DNA from 2 places in the Acutalibacter sp. genome. Region 2 is predicted to be linked to the other one. Evidence: a T-box and tRNA genes for the amino acid it is inferred to sense, from the RefSeq annotation. Region 2 holds a T-box; the other holds one or more tRNA genes.
What was found. The T-box of region 2 lies ahead of leuS (leucine--tRNA ligase). A T-box ahead of a tRNA ligase gene usually reads a tRNA of that ligase, here a tRNA-Leu.
Positions count from the first base shown of each region.

Region 1: it has a tRNA-Leu gene. The T-box ahead of leuS (leucine--tRNA ligase) is inferred to sense a tRNA for this amino acid. The anticodon was not compared.

Region 1 is NZ_JBQISV010000003.1:43,703-47,467, forward strand. Features, by position in the region: gene ACTO5E_RS00835 (M15 family metallopeptidase) at 1-716, opposite strand, end outside; gene ACTO5E_RS00840 (gamma-glutamyl-gamma-aminobutyrate hydrolase family protein) at 1,114-1,779, shown strand; tRNA gene ACTO5E_RS00845 (tRNA-Leu) at 1,832-1,915, shown strand; gene ACTO5E_RS00850 (GNAT family N-acetyltransferase) at 2,055-2,507, shown strand; gene ACTO5E_RS00855 (4Fe-4S binding protein) at 2,659-3,393, shown strand; gene bcp (thioredoxin-dependent thiol peroxidase) at 3,541-3,765, opposite strand, start outside.
Region 2 is NZ_JBQISV010000001.1:11,742-15,506, forward strand. Features, by position in the region: gene ACTO5E_RS00060 (hypothetical protein) at 1-115, shown strand, start outside; gene ACTO5E_RS00065 (GNAT family N-acetyltransferase) at 132-1,154, shown strand; gene ACTO5E_RS00070 (hypothetical protein) at 1,338-1,550, shown strand; T-box leader at 1,654-1,914, shown strand; gene leuS (leucine--tRNA ligase) at 1,997-3,765, shown strand, end outside.

The DNA of each region.
Region 1 (3,765 bases), on a different contig from region 2:
CCGTACTCCGCCGCGTGGGCCTGCAGCCAGCGGTAGGTGTCGGTCTGCTCAAAATCATCGCTCACATCGTTCAGGTCAATGGCAAGGCCGGTGTGGTGCTCGCTGTAGCCAGGGCGGTTGATGGTGCGCAGAGACAGCTCCCGGGCCTCCTCCTCTGTCATGCCGTCGTCCCGCATGTGGGCGGCAATCTCCCGTTCCAGAATGCTCTCCTGCAGCTCTTGGCTGCGGTAGCCCGAGCACACCCAAAAGGACACGCCCTCCTGTTCGCCCGCCTGGAACATGGCGCTCATGTCCTCATACATACGGTTGTCCACTGTCTCGTCATTGATAAAGGCCGGGGTCACCTGCCAGTCCTCCGGAATGGGAATTTGATCGTTGACCAGCACCAGCAGCGGGTCAGAGAGCTGCTGAAAGCCCTCTGCTGCCGGGACCCTGCCGGAGGTTCCTCCGCTCTGGGCCGGAGCCCGCACCAGGGCCTGGCCTGCCGCCATCCCCCCTGTGGGGACTGCCTCAGGCTGTATGGCGACCCCGGAGATCCACACGGCGAACACCACAATGGTCATGCATAAAATCATGGCCGCAATAACTACAGCCGCCGCGGAGCCCTCTCTGCGGGGGCGGGACCTTCTTTTCCGGGGGCGCCGTTCCTCCGCCATGGCGCTGCGCCTCTCGTCCCGGCCCTGTGTCCGCCGGGAGCTGGTTCTTTCCCTGATCATTTCGCTCACCCTTTCTGGAAGCATTTCATAGAATAGAAGGGCTTGGGGCAGGGCCTATTCTGCGTGCGGCCCCACGGCCTTCTGGGGCAGGGAAGGAGCAGAGGCCCTTGCCATTTTTTTGCGTTCCGGCTATAATAGACCGGGGGCCTTCTTCCCTTCCCTTTCCCAGCATTAGACGGCATGGCCAGGCAATGGGAAAGATGAAAATTATTTGTTTACATAATATTCATATTTTGACAGCGCAGCAGAGCCGCGCTTTCCCTGTGTTTTCTTATTATAGGAGGAAGGACCGGCAAAATCAACCGGAAACTTGTAAATTCTTTTGTAAGGCCCCTGTTTTTCGCAGAACCGTTTCCCACAGGCTTCCACCATTTTTGATAGAAAAGGAGATGTTGTGATGAAAAGGGTGTTTCTTTTTGGCGACAGGGAAAAACGAGCCAACTATGCGGCGGCTCTGGAAGCCTATGGCATGGAGGCGGTGGTGTCCCTGAACGCTGCAGAGGGAGAGGACTGTCATGGGCTGCTGCTGCCTGGGGGCGCGGACCTGGACCCCCTTCTGTACGGCCAGCAGAACCAGGGCAGCAGGGGCATTGACCCGGAGCTGGACCGGGCGGAGCTGGCCCTTGCCCGGCAGTTTGTGGAGAGCGGCAGGCCGGTTTTGGGTATATGCCGGGGGCTGCAGGTGCTGAACGTGGCCTTTGGGGGCAGTCTGGTCCAGGACCTGCCCACCGCTGCGGCCCATTGCTGGGAGGAGCCGGATGGGGACAAATGCCACCGGGTTTCCGCCCCCAGGGGGAGCTTCCTCCGCCGGCTGTATGGCGAGGACTTTTCGGTCAACAGCGCCCACCACCAGGGGGCAGGGCAGCTGGCGCAGGGGTTTTTGTCCTCGGCCCAGGCAGAGGACGGGGTGATTGAGGGGTTGGAGTGGCCGGAAAAGGCGGTTTTTGCGGTACAGTTTCACCCCGAGCGCATGACCTTGAGCCACCGGCGGCAGGACACAGTGGACGGAGGGGAGATTTTCCGCTTTTTTCTGGGCATATTGGAGGAAAGGGGAGAAATCTGAAATTTCTCATTGACAACCACGCTGCCAGGTGCTATAATAGCAGTGTTGAGTTGCGCGAGTGCTGGAACTGGCAGACAGGCACGTTTGAGGTGCGTGTGCCTTTGGCGTACGGGTTCAAGTCCCGTCTCGCGCACCAGCAGCGACACGCTGCACACTGTTCGCGCACCTGGCCATGCCAAGTGCGCGAGCTTTTTTTGTCACACTGCGCCCCATTCGCGACCCTGGGCGCAGCGTTTTTTTACTCATTTCATCATCCGGCTCAGGGGGAGGCTTTTATGGACCATCTCTATCTGAAAAAAATAGACGAGAGCAATTTTGTGGACGCATTCCAGTTGGAATTGGGGGAGGGACAGGAGAAGCTGGTTTCTCATCCCATCCGAAGTCTTGCGCAGGCCTATGTATATTATTCCCAATGCACCCCCTTTGGCATTTATTTTGGGGATGAAATGGTGGGATATGTTATGGTTATTTACGACTATGACCTGGCATCCTATCACATCTGGCATTTGATGGTGGACAAACGGAGCCAGGGCAAGGGTTATGGCAAAGCCGCCTTAAAAGAATGTCTGGCCTACATTGCCCAAAAGCCCTTTGGCGACTCGGACAAGGTGGTTCTGACTTGCAGAGAGGACAATCCTGTGGCGTTGGGATTGTACAAAAAATTTGGTTTTTTGCCCACAGGGAACCGCGACGGCGAAGAAATCGAGCTGGCCTTGACGATTTCCTGAAAGCTGTTCGCATAAAGGCCCGGCGGGAAACAGGACGGAGCTGTTGGGAAGGTCTTATGAAGCTTAAGAAATATTTGCCGCCGCTGGTAATGTGGCTGGTGTTTGAGGCTATTGCGGTAACTCTGTGGCTGACACTGGATAACCTGTTTTTTTGTTTAACTTTTCTTACATCGGCATGGCGGTCGGGTTGGGGCTGGTGTTGTATGGAAAAAGAAAAAGCTATGCCCGCCATGTGGTGCAGCTGGCGGTCGGCCTGTATATGCTGCTGTATCTGGGGGTCCTCTGCCGGGAAAATATGCAGATAGAGGGCTTTTGGTATTATCTTTTTCTTGGCGTATTCGAGGCCGCCGCCATCCACTATGTAGTTGCAAAAATTTTCGGCCCCCTGCTGTTCGGCCGGGGTTGGTGCGGCTATGCCTGCTGGACCGCCATGGTTTTAGACCTGCTCCCGTTCAAAACCCCTGCCGCGCCCCGCAGGCGCTGGGGGGCGGTCCGGTATTTTGTGTTCGGGGCCTCGCTTCTTTTTGCCGGCCTGCTTTTCCTTCTTCAGGTCCCCAATAAAGAGGAGATTATGTGGCGCAGCTTCCTTGTGGGCAACGTCCTCTACTATGTGGTTGGAATTGCCCTGGCCTATCTGTGCAAGGACAACAGAGCATTTTGTAAATACATTTGTCCCATCACCCTTTTTCTGAAGCCCATGTCGTATTTTTCTCTTTTCCGTATTCGGGTGGACAAAACCAAGTGCGTCTCCTGTGGGAGGTGCGAAAGGGTTTGCCCTATGAATGTGGAGGTCTCCCACAGTTCTCGCAGAAGAAAAAACGGGACAGAGTGCATTTTGTGTATGAAATGCGTGGAGGAATGTCCGAAAAATGCGCTGAAGCTGTAAAGCCATCGTCCGTCCTGCCGGGGAATGAAAATGAGGCGGGGGACTGCCGCACCGGCCTGCCCTGTCAAAAATAGTATGCGGCCCTTCCCGGAATGGGGAAGGGCCGCATTGACGTTGCAGGGCTTGCTTTGACGAAGACTGCTGCCGTTAGTTCTCCCGCAAATAGGCCAGAACCTCCGCCGCGTTGGTGTCGGGCTTCACCTTGGGCATGACCTTTTCAATCACCCCGTCCCCGTTGATGACAAAGGTGGACCGCACCACGCCCATGCTCACCTTGCCGTAGTTTTTCTTTTCCTGCCACACGCCATAGGCCTGAATGGCCGTCAGCTCCGGGTCGGAGAGCAGCAGAAAGGGGAGCTCATGCTTGGCGGC
Region 2 (3,765 bases):
CGCGAAAGCCCTGGCGATTCCTGGCCTTTGCCCAGCGGACCTGCCGGAGGTAAAGGCTCTGATGGAGGAGGAGCACCGGTTTTTGATGAAGTATGAGGCGGAGGCCTCAGTCTGAAAGGATGACGGGAGCAATGGAGGATCAAGTGCAGGTCAGGCGTCTGGCCCCTGGCCAGCCCCTTTGGCAGGCCCTGGCGGAATATGCCGCCGCCTGCCCCTGGGAGGCCGGCCCCCATCTGGCCCGGATGATGCAGGAGGGGGCTTTTGCCGCCTGGGAGGCGGTTTTCGCCGCCCTGGCCGGTGGGTCTGTGGTGGGCTTCTGCACCCTGATGGAAAAGGACTACTACCCAGAGAACCGCTATTCTCCCTGGATCAGCACGGTTTTTGTGGACGAGGCCTTTCGGGGCCGGGGCGTCTGCGGGCTGCTGGTGGAGGGCGCGGTGGAGTATGCCCGGGAGCAGGGCTTCCGGCGGGTGTATATCCCCTCGGAGCATACAGGACTGTATGAGAGGTACGGCTTTGCCAAAATTGACGAGCTGGAAAATTACGGCGGGGATGTGGACAGCATATTCGCCAGAGATATTTTGGCAGAGGAGGGCTGTCCCATGGAGGGGACAGTGGTTTATCATGTGGTCACCGAGCGGCCCATGAGGCCGGGCCAGCGCATTTTGTTTGACCAGGACCACCATAACGGGGTCTACGCCCGGGTGATGGACAAGCGGGAGCTGGTGGAGAAAATCTACGCAGACCCCGCGGCCTATGCGGGCGCGGACCTGGACCACCACACCAAAGTGGCCCTGCGGGAGCTGGCCATGGAGGAGGTGCGCCAAAGGCGGTTTCCCCAGTATCCCTCCCGGATGGCCTGCTTGTTCGTGTCAGAAACCCTGGGGGAGGCGGAGGACTGGGCGGCGTTTTTTGCCAACGACTGCCGCAGGCCCACCTACCACATTGTCAGACTGCGGGTGCATGGCAGGCTCTTTGCCGGAGACGCCTGCAACTGCTTTGACGGCGCCCCGGACAAAGAGGAAAACCTGCGGCTGGCGGAGAACTACTGGCGGAATGGCCCCAACGGAGAGGGCAGGCCCATCAAGGAGCTGCTGGCGGCTGGGGACATTCTGGTGGAGGAGATCGTGCGGGAGATCAACAAGAATATTTAGGGCTCGTTTGAAAAATCGAAAACCCCGTCTTTTTGCCTCAAAGCAGTCGCTTTCTGCGTCGAAAATCCTCGTCAATCGCGAGATTGACTTGCGGTTTTTTCCTTGAAATCGCCTCCTTTGGATCAAAAATCCGGCATTTTCTCTATTTTCAAACAAGCCCTAGACAGCTGAGAGGATTTCACTATGGAGAAAAAAGAAATGTACAAAAGGTCTGGAAGTTCCGGTATGGGATTTGTCTCAACCTTAACGCTGATTTTCATTGTACTGAAGCTGACGGGAGCGCTCTCCTGGCCCTGGCTCTGGGTGCTCAGCCCGGTTTGGCTCTCCCTTTCTCTCATGGCTTTCGCTTTCTGCTTTATTCTTGTGGGAGGAAGAATTGTCAAAGGAAAATGGTGATGGAAGGAAACACAAAATTTTAGCCGCAGAGGCAGCGTTCCTTCCCCCTCCATTTCCGGCTTGACAAACTCCGCCGGGTAGTGTATAATCGTAAAAACAATATGGAAAGACTGTGACGGGAAGAAGGCGCTGTAGCCGCTTTTCAGAGAGCCTGCGGGTGGTGCGAGCAGGCAGGAGGCGCAGCGCGTATACTGGTCCCTGAGTCTCCCTGCCCAAAGGCGCGGCTTTGCCCGGCGTTCAGTAGGCTTGGGACGTGTGGCGGCGTTATGCGCCAGCCTTGTTGGAGGCTATGAGGGGATATGCGTGAGCATATCCCGAAATCACGGGTGGTACCGCGAAAATTTTTGAATTTTTCGCCCCGGATGCTTTGGAAGCGTCCGGGGTTTTTCTTCTGCCGCCCGGCTCTGCTCCCGCAGAGCTGAAATCCATAGGAAAGGATGATAACAATGAAGTACGACCACAGGGCCACAGAGCCCAAATGGCAAAAGGCCTGGGAGGAGGCCGGGGTCTTCCACGCAGAGGACAAGTCGGAAAAGCCCAAGTTCTACGCGCTCATCGAGTTCCCCTACCCCTCGGGGCAGGGGCTGCATGTGGGCCATCCCCGGCCCTACACCGCTTTGGATGTGGTGGCCCGGAAGCGTCGGATGCAGGGCTATAACGTTCTCTACCCCATTGGTTGGGACGCCTTTGGCCTTCCCGCCGAGAACTACGCCATCAAAAACCACGTCCACCCCGAGGGCATTACCCGGCGGAACATTGCCAATTTTACCCGGCAGATCAAGGCCCTGGGCATTTCCTTTGACTGGAGCCGGGAGGTGTGCACCATTGACCCGGACTACTACAAGTGGACCCAGTGGATTTTTTTGCAGCTCTACAAGCACGGACTGGCCTACAAAAAGGAAATGAACGTGAACTGGTGTACCAGCTGCAAGTGTGTGCTGGCCAACGAGGAAGTGGTCAACGGCGTGTGCGAGCGCTGCGGCAGCGAGGTGGTGCACAAGGATAAGTCCCAGTGGATGCTGAAGATCACCGAGTATGCCCAGCGGCTCATTGACGACCTGGACACGGTAGACTATCCGGACCGGGTGAAGGCCCAGCAGAAGAATTGGATCGGCCGCTCCACGGGCGCGGAGGTGGATTTTGCCACCTCCGCCGGGGACCAGCTCACCATCTACACCACCCGGCCCGACACCCTGTATGGGGCCACCTATATGGTCATCTCCCCCGAGCACCCCTATATTGAGAAGTGGGCGGACCAGCTTGCCAATATAGAGGCGGTGCGGGAGTATCAGGCCCAGGCGGCCAGAAAGTCGGACTTTGAGCGCACGGAGATGCAAAAAGACAAAACCGGCGTCCGGCTGGAAGGGGTCACTGCCGTCAACCCGGTTACGGGGAAGGAGATTCCTATTTTCATCAGCGACTATGTGCTGGTGAGCTACGGCACCGGGGCCATTATGGCCGTGCCTGCCCACGACAGCCGGGACTGGGACTTTGCCAAGAAATTCCAGCTGCCCATCATTGAGGTGGTTCAGGGCGGAAATGTCCAGGAGGCGGCATTTACCGACTGCGACACCGGGGTGATGGTGAACTCCGGCATTCTGGACGGCCTCTCGGTGGAGGAGGCTAAGAAGCGCATCACGGAATACCTGGAGGAGCAGGGCATTGGCCATGCCAAAGTAAACTATAAGCTGCGGGACTGGGTGTTCTCCCGCCAGCGGTACTGGGGCGAGCCCATTCCCATGGTGTACTGCGAGAAGTGCGGCTGGCAGCCCATTCCGGAGAGCGAGCTGCCCCTGCGGCTCCCTCAGGTGGACTCTTATGAGCCCACCGACACCGGGGAGTCCCCCCTGGCCCACATGACCGATTGGGTAAACGCCAGCTGCCCCTGCTGCGGCGGGCCCGCCAAGCGGGAGACTGACACCATGCCTCAGTGGGCTGGGTCCTCCTGGTACTTTTTGCGGTATATGGACCCTCACAACCCCAACGCTCTGGCCAGCAAGGAGGCTTTGGACTACTGGTCGCCCATTGACTGGTATAACGGCGGCATGGAGCACACCACCCTGCACCTGCTGTACAGCAGGTTCTGGCACAAGTTTTTGTATGATATCGGCGTAGTGCCCACAGCCGAGCCCTATGGCAAACGCACCAGCCACGGCATGATTCTGGGCTTTAACCCCCACAATTTCCAAAACCTGCCCGAGGAGGAGCAGAAGCG